Linked DNA regions of Methylocaldum szegediense. The protein of the gene in region 1 interacts with the protein of each later gene in a pairwise test. Links are inferred from orthologs where the notes say so. Each region holds a gene or a part of one and is shown on either strand. Other genes may lie near its edges. The genes, in order: QEN43_RS17750 and hypB.

Region 1 (11,687 bases):
CTATCCGAAGGTAAAAGTCCGTTTTAAGGTCACCAACCGTAAAGGGTTGCTGCAGCAACTGGACGATAACGAGGCTGATATTGTGCTCATGGGACAACCACCGGAAGATCAAGACTTGGTGGCGGAAGCGTTTATGGTCAATCCGTTGGTCATGGTCGCCGCCGCCAATCATCCCTTGGCTGGGAAAAAAAGCATACCCTTAAGCGAACTCAGCCAGGAGACCTTTCTTATGCGGGAAAAAGGTTCCGGCACCCGCGATGCCGTCGAGCGCTTCCTGGCGGAAAAAGGCGTGCAGATTTCGGCCAGCATGGAAATGAACACAAATAGCGCCATCAAACAAGGCGTCGAAGAAGGTCTCGGCCTAGGCATCGTATCGATACATACTGTAGAGCGCGAACTGGAAGACGGACGGATCGTCGTTTTGGATGTCGAATCGTTTCCGATCATGCGCCAATGGTACATCGTGCATCGGGCCGGCAAGCGTCTGTCGGCCGTGGCAAGAGAGTTCGAGGCATTCGTCCGAACCGAAGCCGAGCGCTTTGTTAAAAGTGATATCATCAAGGCTGCCTTGGTCGGCAAGCAGTCTTCTCCGGCTTTACCGACTCAGCTCACGAGTCAACCGGACGTTATCGATTAGGCGAGCTTTACCCAGCCAAGCTGCGGCCAGAATAACGAGACAAGAATCCTCCGGTCCTGCTGGCGCCAGATCGGTTTCGCGGCGGACGCTGAAATAATCGGGGCGAAATCCGGCCGCTTGCAAGGTCTCGATCTGCTGCCGTTCGATACGCTCAAAATCCAGTTCTCCACGACGGATGGCCTCAGCTGCGCGGCACAGACAGCGATATAGGAGAGCCGCCTGCTCCTTCTGCTCAGTCGTGAGATACGTATTTCGAGAACTCAGCGCCAAGCCGCTGGCCTCTCTAACGGTCGGGACAGCGTGAATTCGCACGGGAAAATCGAGATCCGCCGCCATGCGCCGAATGATCAACAACTGCTGGTAGTCCTTCTCGCCGAACAGCGCGACATCTGGCTGCACCAGGTTAAAAAGCTTACAGACGATGGTGGCGACGCCCCGGAAATGCCCCGGTCTGAAACGTCCGCAGAGCTCATCCGATAATACCGGCACCTCGACGAACGTCGTCGCACCCAAACCCGCCGGATACAGTTCGCCTGCCGAAGGCATGAACAAGAGATCGGTCGCAACGCCGCGAAGCTTTTCCGCATCTGCTGCGGGCGTACGCGGATAGGCATCGAAGTCCTCGCCCGGAGAGAATTGTGTTGGATTGACGAAAACGCTCACCACCACGCGATCGGCGAGTCGCTTTGCTTCACGAACCAGATGCAAATGCCCTTCATGCAGGTTTCCCATCGTCGGCACGAAAGCCACCGAAAGTTCTTTCAAACGCCACCCCCGAACGGTTTCACGCAGAGCAGCGACAGAGTCGATAATCAGCATGCTGAGCTTTGAATTTTCCGCTGCAAAACCTCTAGAAACTGTGTTCCGAGGTCGGGAACCGACCCGCTCTCACATCCTCCACATAAGCGCGGATAGCCGACGGAATATCTTCTACGCCTTGAAGAAAGTTTCGAGAAAACCTAGGCCGCTTACCCGGCGTAATCCCGAGCATGTCGTATAACACGAGAATCTGACCGCTGCAGTCCGGACCAGCCCCTATGCCGATCGTTGGAATATCGAGAGCCGCGGTAATCTCGGCGGCCAAGGTCGCCGGCACACATTCGAGCACCAAAAGGCTGGCACCGGCTTCCTGAAGAACAATGGCATCCTGAAGGATCGCTTGCGCGGCTTTCTCGTCCTTTCCCTGTACCAGATAGCCGCCGACCTGATGGACCGATTGGGGCAGCAATCCCAAATGCCCGCACACCGGGATACTCTGTTCGACCAGGGCACGAACGGTCTCCGCCCGTTTTTGCCCCCCCTCGAGCTTAACCATATGCGCTCCGGCCCGGATCAGACGAGCGGCACTATCGATCGCCTGCGCTGGCCCGGAATAACTGGCAAACGGCATATCCACCGCCAATATCGCGCGGCGGACGCCGCGCGCCGCACACCGGGTATGGTAAACCATGTCGCTCAGGGTCACCGGCAGTGTCGTCGGCTGGCCTTGCACAACCATCCCTAAGGAATCGCCGACCAATACAAGATCGACCCCGGCCTCGTCCAGAATCCTGGCAAAACTGGCATCGTATGCGGTAAGCGCGACGATTTTCTTATCATTCGCCTTCATTTCCGCCAGGTCCGGAATCGTCAAAGCCTTGAGCGCGTCAGGCATGCTCAATCACCTTCAATCCTCGTTGCGGACATTTGCTAACCAGATCGGCCAGCGGTCCCCGGCCGGGAATATCGAGGTCCGGCGCGATCTCCGCGAGCGGATAGAGCACGAATTCGCGGTCCGCGATCCCCGGATGAGGTACGGTCAACACATCGCTCACTATGGTTTCGTCGCCGTACAGCAAGAGATCCAAATCCAGCGTACGAGGTCCCCAGCGCTCACCCGTGCGTACCCGTCCGTAGGAGGTTTCTATGATCTGGAGTTCGCGCAACAATGCCAGGGGTGCTAATGTTGTCTCGACCGCCATCACGGCATTGACATAGTCGGGTTGATCGGCAGGCCCCATCGGCGTACTGCGGTATAGGCTTGAAAAAGCCAATTCCCGAACATCTGCAATCCGACTCACGGCCGACCGCGCCGACTCGATGGTCATCACGGGGTCACCCAAATTGGCCCCTAGACCAATATAGGCCACCACTTTGCTGAGCCGCTTTGAACAATCAGACGGACACATTGGCGGGAGGTTCAGTACGAACCCTGCGTTTGCGTGACCGCGACCGGCCAGAGCGACGCCGACCCGGACTCGTCATGGCCTTGCGTTCGGCTTCGTCCGCCTGTTGGAATCGAGTCCACCACTGAGCGAGCGAAGGCTCGGCTTCGCCCGTCTCCGCCCGGATTAACAGAAAATCATACGCAGCACGGAAACGAGGGTGACTCAGCAAGCGGAACGGCCTTGAACCGAGAATCCGCTCAAACCGCGGCTGCAGCGCCCATACCTCGCGTGCTGGCTGGCTGACGGTCCGCGGCATAGCGGTATGCCGGACTTGAGCTCCGATCACCTCGCCTGCGGCTTCTTGGTAAGCCATAATATCGTTTTCACCTGCGTCGACTCGGGCTTGGGCCCTCGACCGCACAGGCTCCCACAGTAAAGCCGCGAACAGAAAATACGGCGCCACCGGTTTGCCTTCCTGAATTCTCTGGTCGGTACGCTCCAGGGCTTTCGCCAAAAAGGTCAGAGGAAAACCCTGCTGCTCCTTGGCCAGACATGTCTCCGTCTCTGGAAACAGCACCGCAAACAACCCGAATTGCCGGAGCTGTTCGAAAGTCTGTACGGCGTATCCGGATAAGAACAGCTTCAGAACTTCTTCGTAAAGACGGGCTGGTGGGATTTCTCGCAGCAAATGGGAGAGCCGTCTGATCGGTTCGGCGCAACTGGGATGAATGGTGAAACCAAGTTTGACCGAGAAACGTATCGCTCGAAGCATCCTCACCGGATCTTCCCGATACCGCTGTTCCGGATCACCGATCAGTCTCAGCACACCGGCCTTGTGGTCCTCCATGCCGCCGACGTAATCAACTACAGAAAAGTCGGCGATGTTGTAATACAACGCGTTGACCGTAAAATCTCGGCGGAAAGCGTCTTCTTCGATGGTTCCGTAGACGTTGTCCCTCAAAATGCGGCCGTTCTCTATGACGCGCCCCTCAGAGCTATCCTCACCTGCTAGTCCTCGAAAGGTGGCCACTTCAATAATTTCATCCCCGAAGTGCACATGCGCGAGGCGAAAGCGCCGCCCGATCAAACGGCAATTACGAAAGATCGTCCTAATCTCTTCGGGATGTGCGCTGGTGACGACGTCGAAATCCTTCGGCTCGCGCCCCAAAAGTAAGTCGCGCACGCAACCGCCGACCAAATACGCCTGATGCCCCGATTTCTTTAGGCGATACAGCACCTTTAGTGCGTTACCGCTGATCATCGAGCGGGAAATCATGTGTTCGGATCGCGGATAAATCCTGGCACTCACCGCTGCCTCCGGCTTAGGCCGCGGCAATTTGAACAACCTTTTGACGAAGTTGAGGATTAGCAGAGGAGTATCTTTCGCTGTTAGACCAGAAAGAACTCGGAATGTTACCTTAGGCGGCGAACACACTCAATGCGCCCGGCGCCCGATCCGTTTTTGCAAGGCAGGGACAACGATGACACGGATTTGTTGGCAAAGTGGGGATTCAAACACGTAAAATTGATTCTAAGAACTTTAGGTACGCTCGCACGGGATTTTTCAAGGAGCCGAGGTCATGTTCGAGAACTGGTTTGCTCACATGAATGCTTACATCCTGTCCCATCCGCATTGGATTGCGAAACTGGATTTTTTGTTGCGTGTAAAGTGCGGCCTGCTGACAGCATTGATGGGAGTTTTTGTATACCTTCTCTATAAAGAACAACGCAAAACCATCCGGAAGCCACAAAAATCCCCTTATCACTTCATCGCTTGATATCTAAATGCGAACAACCCTGTCTATCGTCGAGAAAACTCGTTATGATGGGAATTTCAACCACCGCGACAGCAAGGGTATCTCATGCAAGTCTCACCCCGCAAAGTGGTTCATATCCACTACACCCTCACCAGTGATGACGGCGACATCCTCGACAGCTCAAGGGGTCAAGGTCCTTTGGCCTATATTCACGGAATGGGCAACATCATTCCCGGGCTGGAAAACGCTTTGACCGGTCGATCTGTGGGCGACAAGTTCACAGTCAGCATCCCGCCTGAAGAAGCGTACGGCCTGCGCGACGACGATCTCGTACAGTCGGTACCGAAAACCGCTTTTGAAGAAGGTCAGGAGATATTGCCGGGCATGCAATTCCATGCCCAGTCTCCGGAAGGGCTTCAGCTGCTGACGGTGATCGGCGTGGATGACGATGAGGTTATCCTAGACGGCAATCATCCGATGGCCGGTCTGACCTTGAATTTCGAGGTCGAAATCACTGGGATCCGCGATGCCACACCCGAGGAGCTGGATCACGGCCATGTCCATGGCCCGGGTGGACACCACCACAGCTAGTTCGATTGACAAATCGAGGGCGGCTATCCGGCCGGGAAGATAGCCGCCCGAAATTAATGATCGGCCAGGTGGGCCCACAAATCGTGGTCATCGGCTTCCTCGAAAATCACTTCCGCCCAGTCCCCGACTTTCAGATGAGTCGCACCGTCGATAAACACCTGACCGTCGATCTCCGGCGCATCGGCCCGGCTGCGAGCGACCGCGCCTTCTTCCACGACTTCATCGACTAGAACCGTTTCCCGCCGTCCAATTTTGGATTGCAGTCGGCTAGCGCTGATTTCGGCCTGCGCCGCCATAAACCGAGCGAGACGTTCTTCCTTCACGGCTTCTGGCACTGGATCGGGCAAATTGTTGGCGGCCGCGCCCTTGACCGGTGAATAGGTAAAACAGCCAACCCGATCGAGTTGCGCTTCCTGCAAAAAAGCGAGGAGTTGCTCGAAATCGGCTTCGGTTTCCCCGGGAAAACCGACGATAAACGTGCTGCGAAGCACGAGTTCCGGGCATATTCTCCGCCACTCTGCGATCCGGCTCAGAATATTCTCGGCCGCCGCCGGGCGCTTCATCAGCTTCAGAATTCGAGCACTGGCGTGCTGGAACGGAATATCCAGATACGGCAGGATTTTCCCTTCGGCCATGAGCGGAATGACGTCATCCACATGCGGATACGGGTACACATAGTGCATGCGCACCCAAACCCCGAGTTCCGCCAAGGCCTTGGCCAGATCGTAAAAACGAGTCTTGAGCGGACGCCCGCCCCAAAAGTCGGTCCGATGCTTCAAATCGACTCCGTAAGCGCTGGTATCCTGAGACACCACGAGCAGTTCCTTCACCCCTGCCGCGACCAGGCGTTCCGCCTCAGCCATCACCTCACCAATAGGGCGGCTAACCAGATTGCCGCGCAGGCTCGGAATGATGCAGAACGTACAGCGATGATTGCAGCCCTCGGAAATCTTGAGGTACGCATAATGGCGAGGCGTCAGCTTAATGCCTTCTGGCGGCAGCAGATCGACAAAGGGATCGTGAAGCGGCGGCAGATGCTCATGCACCGCCTCGACGACCTCCTCATAGGCATGGGCTCCCGTCACTTTCAGCACTTGAGGATGACGAGCGCGAATCTCGCTCTCTCTAACGCCCAGGCAACCCGTCACGATGACTTTTCCGTTCTCTCTCAAAGCCTCGCCTATTGCCTCCAGCGATTCCTCGACCGCGGCATCGATGAACCCGCAAGTGTTTACGACAACAAGATCGGCGTCTTGATAGGTTGGAACGAGGCTATAACCTTCGGCGCGCAGCTTGGTCAAAATGCGCTCACTATCTACCAGCGCCTTTGGACATCCAAGGCTGACAAAACCAATACGGGGTGTTTTCATGAAGGAGAAGGAATCTATTAAGAAGGGTCGAAGGCGATTTAAACTATTTTACCCCAGCGCTGGTTTTCGATCCTATGGGCTCTCCGCGATAAACACTGCCCGAATCGGAGCCGGCAAGCCCTCGATCGTCAGTGCCGGATTGACCGGATCTAAAAAATCGGGCAACGACTGGAAACGCATCCAGTCTGTGGAGCGTTGTTCGGCGGCAGTGGTCTTGCTGATGTCGACAACCCGGCCATTCCGGTAACCGCATCGTTTCAGCCACGACAGCAAGGTAGGGCATGACGGAATGAACCATACATTGCGCATCTGAGCATAGCGATCTTCTGGCACCAAAACCTGCCCCGCTCCGCCGTCGATGACCAAAGTCTCCAGCACCAATTCACCGCCGGATCGAAGACAAGCCTTGAGTTCCAGAAGATGATCCAAAGGCGAACGTCGATGGTAAAGCACCCCCATCGAGAAAACTGTATCGAAGGCCCGAAGGCCCTGCGGAACATCCTCGATACCCAGAGGAAGCACATAAACCGGGAAATCGCCAGCAAAGTGGCGGACCGTCAGAAATTGCACGACACTCAGCAGCGTTGGGTCGATGCCGATCACCAACTCGGCACCGCCCCCGACCATCCGCCAGGCGTGATACCCGTTCCCGCAGCCCACATCCAGCACCGTCCGACCTTCAAGCGGCTGTATGTGGTCTTTGAGCCTGTTCCATTTCAGGTCGGAACGCCACTCGGTATCGATATGAATGCCGTGGATGGTGTACGGCCCTTTCCGCCACGGATGAAGGCGGCGCAGCAATTGCTCGATTCGCGTTCGCACTTCCTCACTGCACCCTCCGTCGATAAAAATACAATCGGCATTCAGATCGACTTCGGACGCAGAGATTTCAGGCAAGTCAGCGAGCACGGACCGCCAAGCTGGCCAATTGCCGTTCCTCGCGACATCAAAAACCTCGTTCAACTGCGACGGTAAACGCTCCAACCAGGGACGCAATCGCGGTTGGCTAGGTCTCGAGAAGAGACCGGAATAAACTGTGCCAATCACATCAAGATGAGACATGCTGGCTCAAGGATTTGTCTTCTGTTGGAGCCTAAAAGATCGCTTATCCTGGGCTTACCGACGGACTTTCGAAGCAACCGGATAGGCTAAGGATTCGGTCCCGCATCGCCTACTTAGCGAGACTAAATGTTTTTGAGGCAAAAACATCCCGCATTCCTCCGTGCTACAATCTCGTCCGTCGTATAAGATCGTATAAGAAGAAGGCCGCAAAACGCCCAAACCAACGCAGCATCCCGGAGACTTCCACCCACAATCGTTTTTACGGGACGATCGCCGCATGAACACACCCGATATCTTACAGGTTAAAGCTTATCTTCAAGAACTTCAGGACAGGATCTGCCGCGCCCTTGAAAATGAGGAGCCGGAGAGCCGCTTTCTGGAGGACCTTTGGCAACACAGCGGAGGCGGCGGCGGAAGAACGCGCGTGCTACGCGGCGGAAAAACCTTCGAACAAGGCGGCGTCAACTTCTCCCACGTGTTCGGCCGGAACCTTCCTCCCTCCGCTACGGCTCATCGGCCCGAGCTCGCCGGCCGGACATTCCAGGCCGTGGGCGTGTCCCTGGTCATTCACCCTTTGAACCCATATGTCCCAACCTCTCACGCTAATGTCCGTTTTTTTCTCGCGGAAAAGGAAAACGAGCCGCCGGTTTGGTGGTTCGGCGGTGGCTTCGATCTCACGCCTTATTATCCGTTCGAAGAAGATGTGATTTATTGGCACACAGTCGCCCGCGACGCTTGTTTGCCTTTCGGGGAAGACGTTTATCCCAGATTCAAGCGGTGGTGCGATGAATACTTTTTCCTGAAGCACCGCAATGAAACGCGGGGCGTCGGAGGGCTATTTTTTGATGATCTCAACGAGTGGGGATTCGATCGCTGCTTCGACTTCCTGCGTAGCGTAGGCGACCATTACCTAAAGGCCTATCTACCGATTGTCCAGAAACGGAAGAACACGCCCTACGGAGAACGGGAGCGCGATTTCCAACTCTATCGGCGCGGAAGATATGTCGAATTCAATCTGGTTTATGATCGCGGAACATTGTTCGGACTGCAGTCGGGGGGAAGAACAGAGTCGATTTTGATGTCTTTACCCCCCGTCGCGCATTGGCGCTACAACTGGAAGCCGCAAGAAGGTTGCGCCGAAGACAATCTGTACAAGAACTACCTGAAACCAAGAGAGTGGCTATGAGCCTCTCTTTTCGCCACCGGCGAAACTGAGCGGTTCTTTCATAGCGGTCGCGTTGCGCTCGGCAAGGTGCGAAATCAATTGATCGAGGGAACCAGTGCGGGCAACCTCATCGGTAAAGCTAGCTCGGTAGTTCTGCAGCAGACTGATCCCTTCGATCAATACGTCATACACTTTCCACTCGTTATTGGTGAAAACCATACGATAGTTGACAGCTACGGGTTGAGCACCCCCTTGGAGGATTTCGGTACGAACCATTACTTTCCTGTCATCTGGCTTCATCTGGAGCGGTAGATAACGGATTTTCCAGTTGGCGTACTCGGTAAATGCGGTGGTATAGGTACGTACGAGAAGCGTCCGGAATTCCTTTTTGAATCGTTCCCTCTGCTCGGGCGTTGCCGTCTTCCAATACTTGCCCAAAATCAGCATCGATACGCGATCGAAATCCACATGCGGCTCGATGATGCTATTCACGACCTGGGTCGCTTTCTTGAAATCGTTCTTGAACTCCGGCTTTTGCAGAGTGGTTTGCAACTCGTCGGCACTGTGCTGGATCACTTGCTGCGGCGGGAGCAATGCTTCCTCCGCCCACGCCGTGGCTGCCCAACTTAACAACAACGACACTGTAACCGCCCAGCTCACTAGTCCGAAGGAAGATTTGGTAAGTTTCATCTAAAAACTCCTGCTCACATTATTTGTATTCTTATCATAACTCGGCGGCATGCACTAAACTATTGGGTCCCTCTGTATCCCACTCCATAAACCGGCCACAATGTCGATAAATAATAGCATTTCTTACCCCAATATTCGCTTGCGCCGAATGAGGCAATACGAATTCTGTCGGCGCCTCATTCGAGAAACGCGACTTTCCGCCGATGACTTGATTTATCCCCTTTTTGTTTTGGAAGGCGAGAATCGGCGGGAACCGGTTGCGTCCATGCCCGGCATTGAACGGCTGAGCATCGATCTTATATTAAAGGAGTGCGAAACGGCTTACCGGCTCGGAATTCCTGCCATCGCTTTGTTCCCCGTAACGTCCCCGGAAAAGAAAACGGACGATGCACGCGAGGCTTATAACCCTGCCGGTTTGGTACAACGGGCCGTACGCATGCTGAAACGGCACTTGCCGGAGCTAGGCGTCATTACTGACGTCGCATTAGACCCCTTTACGACTCACGGCCAAGACGGCCTCGTAGACCAGGAAGGCTATGTGGTCAACGATGAGACCGTCGAGGTACTTGTCAGACAGGCGATGTCTCATGCCGAAGCCGGTGCTGACGTCGTAGCGCCTTCGGACATGATGGACGGTCGCGTTGGCGCCATTCGCTGTGCGCTGGAAGCGAAAGGATTCGTCCACACCCGAATTCTCGCCTATTCCGCCAAGTACGCTTCAGCTTTCTACGGACCGTTTCGAGACGCTGTGGGTTCCGCGGCCAATCTAGGCAGCGGTAACAAATACACGTACCAGATGGACCCAGCCAATTCGGACGAAGCCCTGCGGGAAGTCGAACTCGATTTGGCGGAAGGCGCCGACATGGTCATGGTCAAACCGGGCTTACCTTATTTGGACATCATCCGCCGGGTCAAAGACCGTTTCGGCGTCCCGACATTCGCCTATCAGGTCAGCGGAGAATACGCCATGCTCAAAGCCGCGGCGCAAAATGGCTGGCTCGATGAACGGAAGACGGTGCTCGAGTCTTTACTGGCACTCAAGCGCGCGGGAGCGGATGCCATCCTGACCTATTACGCCAAAACCGTCGCCGAATGGATTCGGGAAGATGCGATTGGATCCGGGTCCTGAGCGCTTCAAAAAACTAAAGAGCCGATTTTATTTAACCCATGTCCTCAGCAGATCGCTATGCCGTCTTCGGCCACCCCATTGCTCACAGTAAATCGCCTATTATTCACACCCTGTTCGCGGAACAGACCGGAGAACGCCTAACCTACACGGCACAAGACGTTCCACCGGAAACCTTCGAAACCGAGGTTCGGGCTTTTTTTGCCGGAGGCGGGAAGGGCTTGAATTGCACTGTTCCTCTCAAGGAACTCGCCTGGAAAATCGCCGACCATAGAAGCCAGCGGGCAGAACTCAGCAGAGCCGTCAATACTTTAGCCTTGCGTCCGGATGGCACGATTTATGGCGACAACACCGATGGGATCGGCTTGGTACGAGACCTTACAGTCAACCTCGGACTTACTTTGAAAGGCCTCCGAATCCTTCTGTTAGGTGCGGGCGGCGCGAGCCGCGGCGTGATCAAGCCGCTGTTAGAACACGGCCCGGCTCATCTAGTAATCGCCAACCGCACCCCCGAAAAAGCCTTCCAGCTTGCGGACGAATTCGGCGATCTCGGTCTGATTAAAGGATGCGGCTTTTCGGACCTCGGCACAGAGTCCTTCGATCTCATTCTGAACGCAACCGCCGCCAGTCTGGCCGGCGAAGTTCCCGCGCTACCGAAGAATATCCTACAGACCGGCGGATATTGCTACGACCTCGCCTACGGTTCCGAACCCACCCCCTTCGTCTTGTGGGGACGAGACGCGGGCGCCGCCGTCAGCGTCGACGGCTTGGGCATGCTGGTCGAGCAAGCGGCCGAGGCATTTCAAATTTGGCGAGGAATTCGGCCGGAGACCCGTCCGGTGATCGATGCTCTGAAGAGCCGGGAGCATCCCTGCTGACGCTAAGCACCGGGCAACCCAGCGTCGGCCAGATATTGATCTTTCAAGCGAATGTAACCGTCCTTGGAGAAACTGAGGTATTCCAATTCGGCCTCCTTGAGCGGACGGGCTTGCTTCGCCGGAGCCCCCACGTAAAGGAAACCGCTTTCCAGGCGCTTGCCTGGCGGCACCAAAGCGCCCGCGCCAATCATGACCTGGTTCTCCACGACGGCCCCGTCCATAACTACGGCACCGATGCCGATCAGGCAAAGATCACCAATCGTA
Region 2 (10,660 bases), 3.7 Mb from region 1 along the record:
TTGCATTGCGGAGCGAGTGAAGTGTGCATAGGCATTCCCATGCAAGTCGTTCGAGCGGAATCGTTTCAGGCCTGGTGCAAGGGTGCCGAGGGCGAGGCGATGGTCGACATGCGTTTGGTGGGATCGCAGCCGGAGGGTACCTGGGTGTTGGTGTTTCTTGGGACGGCTCGTGAGGTTCTCGAACCCGAGCGCGCCGCGCAGATTGAGGCCGCATTGAAGGGGCTGCGGGATGCTATGAGCGGCAGTTACGATCCGGCCGCGGCGTTCGCCGACTTGGTGGACCGCGAGCCTCAGTTACCCGAGTTCCTGCGGGAGCCGACATGACCCTGGCGGAGATGTTCGATCGGCTTTCAGGCAATCCGGGCATTAGCCTGGTGGATAAAGAGGGTCTGGTCGAATTCGCTGCGGCGCATTCGAAATGTCTGGTCGGCTTTTTCAGCGATCCCAAGGCCCATCCGGAGAATGCCGATCTCGCTGTGGTGCTTCCTGAATTGCTGCGGGCGTTTCCGTCGCTACGGGCAGCGGTTTTGAAACCCGAGGCTGTTGTTTCCGCGGCCCGGGACTACGGCGTTGTGGTCTATCCCGCGCTGGTATTTTTGAACGACGGCCAAGCATCCAAGATCATGGCGCGGATACAAGCCTGGGCCGATTATCACAGTCAGATCCAGCAATGGTTGGACGGGGAGGGATGATGACCATGCTTGAACAGCACAGCCCAGTTGCGACCGAGAACGCCAGGCCGGTCAGTCCTTTCGACGATCCTGAATGCGGCTATCTCCAGATGCCTCGGGGCATGCAGACCTTCTCGATGCCAATTACAGGCGGGATTCCCGCCAGTCGTGCCGGTATCGCGGTCTTGCGTCAATTGGCCGAGTGCTTGACGGCCGAGCTGAACGGTATCGATTCGGACCGTATCGATCTCGATTCGTACGACGAAGAAACCGGCCGTTTTCTCGATCAGGTGCTAGGGGACGGCGAGGTCAGCGCCTTGGTCGACATACCGGACGTGCGTTGGGCGATTCGCGAGTCGGTGTTCATCGGCGTGTGGCGGCTGCGCGAATTCCGTCCGGGAGAACCCGCCCGAGACTATCTCGAAGTCGGCTCGGTTCCGGCGGTGTTGCGACAAGCCGGAAGGTATACGTCCGGGGTCGAACGGCCGCAGTCTTTCCCGGAAGGACTCATGAACGCGCCTTCGCTATTAGTGGAAGTGTTCGCGAAATCGGCCGCCTTCGAAGAAGGGCAGAGCGAGGTCATTAATCTCTCGCTGCTGCCGATGACCGAAAACGACCTCGCATATCTAGTCGACGTGCTGGGACTAGCCGGCGTCTCCATATTATCCAAGGGTTACGGCGACTGCCGCATCCGCCTGACCGGCTTGCCCAATGTGTGGTGGGTTCAGTATTTCAACGCCAGCGACCAAATGATCCTGAATACCCTGGAAATCACCCCGATTCCGCAAGCGGCGCAGGCTACCCGGGAGGATCTCGAGGATTCGCTGCAGCGGATCAGGGAACTGCTGGCTCTGCTGAAGGCAAGCTGATCATGACCGAGGCAACGCGCTTCGAATGCCGCGTCTGTTGGCACGTGTACGACCCGGACGAAGGCGATGTTCAGGCACAGATTCCGCCGGGTACTGCTTTTTCGGAACTCCCTGAGAACTGGTGCTGTCCCCGCTGCGACGGCGCGAAATCCGGTTTCCTTCCTTGCCCGGAGGGTTAGTGGATTTTCCAAAAGAATACCTGATTAGCGATGAACTTCAGCCAAGCGAAGTCGCCACTCGGCTCGAGGATGAGTCAACACCGCAGCACGCGCCAGCCGTTGAAGCAGAATTTTGAGATCGAAACGCCGATTGAAGCGGTATTGGAATTCGGCTAGATACCGCCTGGCATATTTCTCAAATTTGATCGCATGATAGGTGCCGGAAAGGGCGGTTTTCAGGTTGCTCAACAGCGTGTTAACCCAACGAAACGCCGGATGTTGGGCCGATGACCGCCCAGAGCCCAGAATCAGGCGTTGATGCCCCGCGATGACCCGGTGCAAGCTCCGAAACCCGCTCAGGCCATCGGTGAGGGCGTAGGTCGACGGGGCTAAGGCGCGTTGGGCCCAGTTCGCGATCGCCTGCTGGGTGAACGGCAGGGGATCAAGGCGCACAAACCACGGGTGCCCGTCGTCCGTGGTTTGTACCGCCATCACAAAGCTGACTTTGTTTTCGGAGCCCCGTCCGCGTTTCCCGGACCGTTCCCCGCCCAGGTAAGCATCGTCAATCTCGACCCGCCCGGTCAGTTGCCGATCCGCTTCCTGCTCCGCCATCACCTGGATCAGCTTATGCTTCACCAGCCAGGCGGTGCGATAACACACCCCGAGATGACGCATCAGTTCCAAGGCCGAGACATTGTTCTTGGCTTGGGTTAAGAGGTACATCGCCAGAAACCAGGAGGTGAGCGGCAGTTTGGTCGATTCGAAGATCGTCCCGGCCGTCAGCGTCGTTTGCTTTCGGCAGTGTCCGCATTGCCAGTATTTTCGCCCGCTCCGTTCGAACACCGTGTGGTGCGCGCCGCCGCAGGCCGGACAGCGGAAACCCTCTGGCCAGCGCAGGGCTTCCAGTGCTGCTTCGCATTGCTCTTCACGGCCGTATTGGCCCAGAAACTCGGCCAACGACAACCCCTTTTGAAATTGCACTCGGTTCATCGGCATGGGACACCTCATATTGTGATCGATGTCCCTAGTCTAAGTCCCATAGTGGCTCACTACGTGAGCCTATACTGAATTTCATCGCTAATCAGGAAAGAATAAAGTAAAGCCGCAAAGACTTTCTCCCCTACGGGGATACATCGGCAGGATTGCCGATTTGCACGCGTGAGCGCAGCTTGCGGCTCCGCATAGGGACCGTGCGGAGTGATTGGGTTTGGGGTGAGGGCGACTCGAATAATTCCAAATCGTATTCAATAAAGGATTAATTTTTGTAGGGTGGGTTAGGCCGCGAGGCCGTAACCCACCGAGCGACCTCGAATCGGTGGGTTACGCTGCGCTAACCCACCCTACGATTAATGTTCACGCGAATGCCGAATGGAATAACACGTACTCTTTTCTCACTGCGCCGTAACAATGTCAAAGCACAGCATACCCGCCGACTAAAAAGCGCTTTCCCGTTTTGGACGCTTGACCGAAGCATCTCAGTGGCCGTCTTAACCGGAATTAACTACCCTTGAGTACGACTGTTGGAACCGCGGAACTGCTGATTCGCTGCGGCATTTCCTCCGACACGATCGTGTCCGTAAACATCACGCCAAGGCCGCTTCTTCCGGTTGAGCGCCTGGCACTGGGCAAACCGCCTGAAGTGGTTCCCACCTTGTTCGGGAGGCTGTTTTCCCTCTGCCCCAAAGCACATGCCAATGCTGCGGCAACGGCACTGGAACGGGCGCTTGGCATTTCCGTATCGCCGAATCTGACCAAGCTGCGGGACTTGCAGGCGAATGTGGAGCGGATCCGCGAATTGAGCCTGAACCTGCTGCTGTCATCCGAAGCGCCGCCATCCCCTTGGCCACCCCGTTTGATCGCCCTGTGTCGACGCTTGATCGCAGCGCTCGGGGGCGATGCTGTGTACTGGCCGACTGCGCCTTTCGAACCGGATGCCGCCACATTACGTGCTGGTGTGACCGAGCTCGAGGCTCTAGTGAGTCATTTGCTGGGCACCCTGTGGCATATACCGCAGCCTGACCTGGACGCGGTCCGGCATTGGCTGGAGGACGATACCTGTGCGGCAGCGGCATGGATGCGACGCGCATTACAGCCCGGTTGGCGCGATTTCGGTCGCTGTTCCATGAAAGCGCTTCCGTTGTTCACCGATGCCATGCTGGAAGCCGCGTTGGGGCCGGGACCGGCGCGCGTGAATTCCAACTCCCCCGAATGGGCCGGTGAACCTCGCGAGACCGGCTGCTTGGCCCGCCAAAGATCCGATCCGCTAGTGCGGGAGGCTTCCGGGAGTTACGGGAACGGCTTGTTTACCCGCATGCTGGCGAGAGTCGTCGAACTGAAACATCTGGCGAAGACGCTGATCCGGGAAATCGAACACCTCGGTCCGATGGGCTCCCACTCGTCTCCACTAACTAGCCACGGCACCGGCGTGGCCCAGACGGAAGCGGCGCGCGGCCGTCTGATGCACCGCGTGGAGGTCGCCGGCGGTTTGGTCCGCGACTATCGCATCCTGGCACCCACGGAGTGGAATTTTCATCCCCGCGGCCTGGTGTATCGGGCGCTATTGGGCGCGACGGTCGGCGATGGGGAATCGGCTAGGACTCGGATCGATGCTTTTCTGCAGGTCGTCGATCCTTGCGTCGATTATCGATTGATTCTGGAACGAGCTGACAACCTCTCAGTTGAAGGATTCGCGAGGGAATGGGACGGCTGATGCGGCGCAACTCACCTTTCGGCGGTTCACATACGTTTTGGATCGAAACGGTTAAGCCCAGGCTGGCGTGTATCTTGCTGTCACTGTGTCGATCCACCCTGTTACGGATCTGTCGCGGGTGGTGGGAAAGCTCGGTGACGGTTTCGGGATTAGGGCGGGGTGTGCTCGTCCACGCCGCCGGGAAACAGGACCCCGGGTTGTTCGGTGTCCTTCCGCCGCTCTCGCGGCATCTTAGCAATAACGAGTATTCACAATCATGCAAACACAACATGCATTCGAAACTATCCGTTCCCGGTCTGCAAAACCGGCACTCCAAGGATTGATTCTTTTCGCTGCGCTGGGCCTCGCTTCCAATACTCAAGCGGCTGTTCGCTACTCGATAACCGATCTCGGCACGCTTGGCGGGAGGCTTAGCGAAGCCTACGGTATCAACAATTACGGACAGGCGGTGGGAACTTCCCTTACTGCTAGCGGTGATTTCCATGCCTTCATCTGGGAGAATGGCGTGATGACCGATCTTGGCACGCTCGGCGGGGGCTACAGCCATGCCTACGCTATCAACGATACGGGCCAAGTGGTGGGAGCGTCCCAAATCGCCGCTGCCGGCTACGACTGGCACGCATTCGTCTGGGAGAACGGCGTGCTGACCGATTTAGGAACGCTTGGCGGCCGCGACAGCGTAGCCTACGGCATCAACAATGCCGGGCAGGTGGCGGGATGGTCCGAGACGGCGAACGGTGGGATCCATGCTTTCGTCACGGCGAACGGCGCGATGAACGATCTCGGCGGGAGTTATAGCGAAGCCTACGGCATCAACGATGCCGGACAAGTGGTGGGAGGAGCCGTTCTTGCCGGCGGTGACTTCCGTGCATTCCTCTGGGAAAACGGCGAAGTAACCGATCTTGGCACGCTCGGCGGAGCTTATAGCTATGCCAACGGCATCAACAATGCTGGACAAGTGGTAGGAGGAGCCAGTATTGCCAGCGGCGACTTCCATGCATTCCTCTGGGAAAACGGCGAAATGACCGATCTCGGCACACTCGGCGGTAGTTTTAGCGAAGCCTACGGCGTCAACGATACCGCACAGGTGGTGGGATGGTCTGATACCGCCAGCGGGGAGCTACGCGCTTTTCTGTGGGAGAACGGCGTGATAGCTGATCTCAACTCACTGCTTGATCCGGCTGACGCCGCCGTCTGGACGCTGACCATTGCATACGCGATCAACGATGCCGGCCAAATCGTCGGCACCGGCTTGTTCGGGGATCAGGACCGTGCCTTTTTGCTCACACCGGTCGTAGTCCCACTCCCCGCCGCTTTCTGGCTGATGGGTAGCGCCCTGCTGGGGTTGCTTGGATTGAGCCGCGGGAAGGATGCGGCTTTGGCGTGCGGTTGACGCACGAGGCAATCCTGCGTCAACGTACCGCCCCGGTAGATCGGAATGAGTGCCGGAAACGCGGAGCCTGTCCTGAGCGAAGTCGAAGGGCTTATTCTGGCCTACATGTGTTCGATTGATTTGGAAATGGAATAAGTCCCTCGTCAACGGCACCGCCCAGGAAAGGGCGAGGTCGATTGGGACCGATGTTTCTGTCCAGTATGCCCATACGTTCCCCCTGCCAAGACATCGCCGGTCTCCCGGAGACCGAGGCAGTCCAGCGCTGACGGAACGGGATGTTCATCCGCCCGACATGGCGTATCGAGCCCTGCCGGGCGCGACGGGCGGCGGCGCGTTCGGCCCGGGCTCAGTCGTTCGGCCCTTCGAGATCGGCGTTCGGCCTGCCTAGCCCCGAGCAACTCGGATCAATGGCCGTTCGGCCCGTGTCGGCCGAAGCAATAGGGAATGGGGCGGCCGACGTGGCATTGCAGGCATTTCGGGGATTCCATTGCGTTTTTGGGTTGAACGGCACATATCTTGCTGTTACAGTTCCGAGCAGCCATGTCATGGTGCTGCCTCGGGCGTTCCTCGACCTCAGCGATGGTTTCGGGATTACGGCGGGGCGCACTACTCCACGCCGATGGGACGCATGACTTCGACTTCCTCGGCGTTCCTCCGCCGCTCTCGCGGCAGCTCTGCAATAAGGAGTATTCGCAGCCATGGACGCACAAAATCACTCGATCAGAAATGGCCGGTTCTGGTCCGGAAAGCGGTTCCTCCAGGCGTTGACCGTTTTTGTCGTTCTGGGGTTTATTTCAAACGCTCACGCGGCAATTCGTTACTCGGTTACCGATCTTGGCAGCCTTGACGTCGTCACGGGCATCAACAATCGCGGACAAATTGTGGGGTACTCCTATACGCCCAGCGGTAACGCCCGCGCTTCCGTAACGGTAGATGGCGTCATAAGCGATCTCGGCACGCTTGGCGGGGACAATAGCTATGCCTTTGGCATCAACGATGCCGGACAGGTAGTGGGATCATCCCAGACTGCCAGCGGCGAGTATCATGCCTTTGTAACGGTGAACGGTGTGATGACCGATCTCGGTACGCTTGGCGGGCGCGACAGCCGCGCTAACGCCATCAACGATGCCGGACAAGTGGTGGGATACTCCGAGACCGCCAGCGGCGAGACCCATGCTTTCGTCGTGGAGAAAGGCGTGATGATCGATCTGGGTACGCTCGGCGGGTACATCGGCGGTGCCGCCGACATCAACGATGCCGGACAGGTGGTGGGAGCCTCCTATACTGCCGACAACGTCTTCGAACATGCGTTCGTAACGGTGGATGGCGTGATGACCGATCTCGGCACGCTCGGTGGGTCCGCGAGTTGGGCCTTGGGTATCAACAATGCCGGACGAGTGGTGGGAGCATCCTATACGCGCACCGGAGGGTGGCATGCTTTCGTCACAGTGAAGGGCGTGATGAAGGATCTAGGAACGCTCGGTGGGGACTATAGCGAAGCGTTTGGCATCAACGACGCCGGACAGGTGGTGGGAGAGTCCTCTACTGTCCCCGGCGGCGAGTGGCATGCTTTCGTGACGGTGAACGGCGTGATGAAAGATCTCAACACGCTGCTCGACCCGGCAGACGCCGCGGTCTGGACGCTGATCTCTGCAATCGCGATCAACGATGCTGGCCAAATCGTGGCCCGGGCAACGATTAACGGTCAACACCGCATCGTGCTACTCACCCGACAGCCTCGCCATTTTTAAGGAAACCGTTTGCAACTCCGGGGTAATGAAAAGGAGTCAATTGTGGCGAGGTGTAATGCATTCGGCGGCTCGCGGTCGATCCAATCACACACGTCGCTTTAGCCGCCACCGTTCTGCGGTGGCCACGCCTCCGGACGCGCCGCTTCGCTCTGCGCTGCGGCACTTCGTAGGATATGGTGAACGGAGTGAACCGCCCTTCGATCAGGCTCAGGACAGGTCCTTCGGCGGAGCTCAGGACAGGCATCATTCGCGGTGCATCTGATCCTGCGCACCGCTGGTTGGAGCCGGGGCGACAGAAGGCACGTCCGTATGTCTATGCCGCCGCACGCGATCTCTCTCATGCCCCTTCGGGCAATTCCGCCCCCAGGCGGCGGCGCTCGAGCGCGCCATACGGGGGATTCAGCAACGCCGTATGTCGGATAAAAATGCTCTACTCGCGACTCGCGTGCGGTTTCCACGCCTACGTACGCTACGTAGTTCTGCACCCCGACAGGGCTCCCGCAAATGACTTTACGCCGTGTCGGTTACGTCTCCCGGTGCGATTCCCAGCCGCGGTCTGGCTGATGGGCAGCGTCTTGCTAGGTTTTGTCGGCCTGAGCCGGGGGAACGGTCATCAACGGACCGGCCGAGGGTGAGCGGCGTCGATCTGAAGGAACGTTCCCCGCTCGGCAAGACGGGAGAACTCCGAAAAAAAGACGAGCAACCTCCGTCTAAAGCGATAGCCGCTGTCAAAGCGGTCCAGTGCGAGTAGAATCTTTTCCCCACAGGCCGAAGGTTTTTTCTGGGCTTCGTTTTTGCTTCGTCGGGTTATCTTTTCCAATTCGCTGTGCACGAACTCTCCCTCTGCCAAAGCATCATCGATATCCTGGAAACCGAAGCGGGCAAGCAGCACTTTGCGCGGGTGCGGAAGGTCAGATTGTTGGTTGGTCCTCTTGCGGGAGTGGATCGTGCAGCCTTGAGCTTCGGCTTCGACGCGGTGAGCCGGGATACGATCGCCGAAGGAGCGGAACTGGAATTCGTCGATACGCCGGGTTTGGCCTGGTGTTTTGCTTGCGAGCGTACGGTGGAAATCGCGCACTATTACGATCCCTGCCCGGGTTGCAGCGGACATCGCCTGAAGGTGACCGGGGGCGAGGAATTCAGAGTTCTCGATTTGGAGGTGGAATAAGCATGTGTACCGTTTGCGGTTGCGGCGAACCCAATCAGCACCATCACCCTCACGTCCACGATTCCGGGCATGTGCACACCCACGATCACGACCATGACCATGGTCATCATCATTACGGCCGCGGTCCTGCCGGACTGAGTATCGACGGCCTCAGCCAGGAGCGCATCGTTCGCATCGAACAGGACGTCCTCGGCCGCAACGACGCCCATGCCCGAGGCAACCGGCAATTTTTCGAAAGCCACGGCATTCTGGCCGTTAACCTGCTTTCGAGCCCCGGTTCCGGCAAGACCACGCTGCTGGAGCGCAGCATCGCGGAACTCAAGGAGCGGTTCGACGTCAGCGTGATCGAAGGCGACCAGCAGACCGAGAACGATGCGGAGCGCATACGCGCCACCGGCGTTCCGGTGTTGCAGATCAATACCGGCAAGGGCTGCCACCTGGACGCGCACATGGTCGGCCATGGTGTGCAGGATCTGAAACCCGGCGATTACAGCATTTTGTTCATCGAGAACGTCGGCAATCTGGTCTGTCCGGCCATGTTCGATCTGGGCGAAGCGGTCCGCGTGGTCATGCTCTCGGTCACCGAGGGCGAGGACAAACCGTTGAAATACCCGGACATGTTCCATCGCGCCGATCTGGTCCTGATCAACAAGATCGATCTGTTGCCGTATCTGCGTTTCGACCTCGAGCGCTGCATCGGCTATTTGCATCAGGTCAATCCGGAGGTGGAGACGATCCGGGTGTCGGCTACCACGGGCGATGGGATGGACCAGTGGTACGGATGGCTGGAACGACGCCGCAAGGCGCTGTTGGCCGAACGGCTGTCAGGACTGGAGCGTCAGGCGGCGGCCATTCGGGCGCAGCTTTGAATAATGCCGTCGAGGCCGGGCGGCAACGCCGGCGGTTGATAGTGAGCGGCCTAGTGCAGGGTGTGGGCATGCGGCCTTTCGTGTATCGCCTGGCGCGGGAGCTGGACTTGGCCGGCCGGGTATCCAACGGTCCGGAAGGGGTGATCATCGAGGCGGAAGGCGACGCGCAGGCTTTGGCCGCGTTCGAAATTCGCTTGAAACGGGACTGTCCGCCGCCAGCCGATATCGTCGATTGCATCGTGCAACCTATTCCCGCTATCGGCGATCAGGGGTTCCGGGTCGAAGCGAGCCGCGCCGATGGCACCATAGCCCCGTTCGCTCTGCCGGATCTGGCCCCATGCCCGACCTGCCTTCGAGAACTGTTCGATCCCGGCAACCGCCGCTTCCGCTATCCCTTCATCAGCTGTACTCACTGCGGCCCACGCTACAGCATCCTCGATGCCTTGCCGTTCGACCGCGAACGTACGGCCATGGCGGGTTTTCCGCTCTGTGCCGAGTGCCTTGAGGAATACAGTGATCCTTCCGACCGGCGTTTTCATGCCCAGACCACCTGCTGCTCGAGCTGTGGCCCGACCTTGGCTCTATGGGACGCTGCCGGGCGCACGCTGGCGCATGGCGACGAGGCGTTGTTGCAAGCCGTTGAGCGTTTGCGGCGGGGACAGGTGTTGGCGCTGCAAGGGCTAGGCGGATTCCAGTTGCTGGTCGATGCGGCGGATGAAGAAGCGGTGCAGCGTCTGCGCGAGCGCAAACACCGGCCTCACAAGCCGCTGGCTTTGTTGGTACCTGATCTTGCGGCGGCGTGCGAGCTTTGCGATGTGACCGAAGCCGAAACGCAGCTGCTGACCTCATCGGCAGCGCCTATCGTGCTACTGGGCCGCCGAGCTGAAGCCGGCTCGATCGCCTCCGGTATTGCGCCGGGACAGAATCGCTTAGGGCTAATGCTGCCGGCCTCGCCTTTGCACCATCTATTGGCGAGGGATTTCGGCGCGCCGCTGGTCTGTACCAGCGGCAACCGGAGCGACGAACCGATTTGTATCGCGCCTGACGAGGCCCTGGGGCGTCTGGCCGGTA

What was found.
Region 2: the proteins of QEN43_RS17750 (region 1) and hypB interact in binary tests that used the Escherichia coli proteins (3 or more experiments, as listed by UniProt). The link is inferred for Methylocaldum szegediense from one-to-one orthologs.

The regions. Positions count from the first base shown.
Region 1 is NZ_OX458333.1:4,083,843-4,095,529, reverse strand. What follows is about bases 3,667-6,389. They hold QEN43_RS17750 (FKBP-type peptidyl-prolyl cis-trans isomerase), read left to right. Parts: upstream 3,667-4,646; coding sequence 4,647-5,132; downstream 5,133-6,389. Other genes in these bases: rimO (30S ribosomal protein S12 methylthiotransferase RimO), read right to left, coding at 5,186-6,389; QEN43_RS17755 (hypothetical protein), read left to right, coding at 4,365-4,562; pcnB (polynucleotide adenylyltransferase PcnB), read right to left, coding at 3,667-4,093. Also shown: QEN43_RS17780 (LysR family transcriptional regulator), read left to right, coding at 1-637; panC (pantoate--beta-alanine ligase), read right to left, coding at 596-1,456; panB (3-methyl-2-oxobutanoate hydroxymethyltransferase), read right to left, coding at 1,488-2,291; folK (2-amino-4-hydroxy-6-hydroxymethyldihydropteridine diphosphokinase), read right to left, coding at 2,284-2,805; more of pcnB, read right to left, coding at 2,792-3,666; more of rimO, read right to left, coding at 6,390-6,502; tRNA 5-methoxyuridine(34)/uridine 5-oxyacetic acid(34) synthase CmoB, read right to left, coding at 6,575-7,564; hemF (oxygen-dependent coproporphyrinogen oxidase), read left to right, coding at 7,842-8,750; QEN43_RS17730 (MlaC/ttg2D family ABC transporter substrate-binding protein), read right to left, coding at 8,745-9,419; hemB (porphobilinogen synthase), read left to right, coding at 9,520-10,548; aroE (shikimate dehydrogenase), read left to right, coding at 10,587-11,423; QEN43_RS17715 (gamma carbonic anhydrase family protein), read right to left, coding at 11,426-11,687. UniProt on the Escherichia coli protein: Folding helper with both chaperone and peptidyl-prolyl cis-trans isomerase (PPIase) activities. Chaperone activity prevents aggregation of unfolded or partially folded proteins and promotes their correct folding.
Region 2 is NZ_OX458333.1:404,109-414,768, forward strand. What follows is about bases 7,738-10,655. They hold hypB (hydrogenase nickel incorporation protein HypB), read left to right. Parts: upstream 7,738-8,722; coding sequence 8,723-9,589; downstream 9,590-10,655. Other genes in these bases: hypA (hydrogenase maturation nickel metallochaperone HypA), read left to right, coding at 8,379-8,720; hypF (carbamoyltransferase HypF), read left to right, coding at 9,631-10,655. Outside these bases: QEN43_RS01750 (HyaD/HybD family hydrogenase maturation endopeptidase), read left to right, coding at 1-20; QEN43_RS01755 (HypC/HybG/HupF family hydrogenase formation chaperone), read left to right, coding at 22-324; QEN43_RS01760 (thioredoxin domain-containing protein), read left to right, coding at 321-692; QEN43_RS01765 (hydrogenase expression/formation protein), read left to right, coding at 689-1,540; QEN43_RS01770 (rubredoxin), read left to right, coding at 1,543-1,719; QEN43_RS01775 (IS1595 family transposase), read right to left, coding at 1,744-2,694; QEN43_RS01780 (nickel-dependent hydrogenase large subunit), read left to right, coding at 3,206-4,408; QEN43_RS01785 (HAF repeat-containing protein), read left to right, coding at 4,665-5,801; QEN43_RS01790 (HAF repeat-containing protein), read left to right, coding at 6,500-7,552; more of hypF, read left to right, coding at 10,656-10,660. UniProt on the Escherichia coli protein: Involved in the maturation of [NiFe] hydrogenases. Required for nickel insertion into the metal center of the hydrogenase. Exhibits a low intrinsic GTPase activity, which is essential for nickel insertion.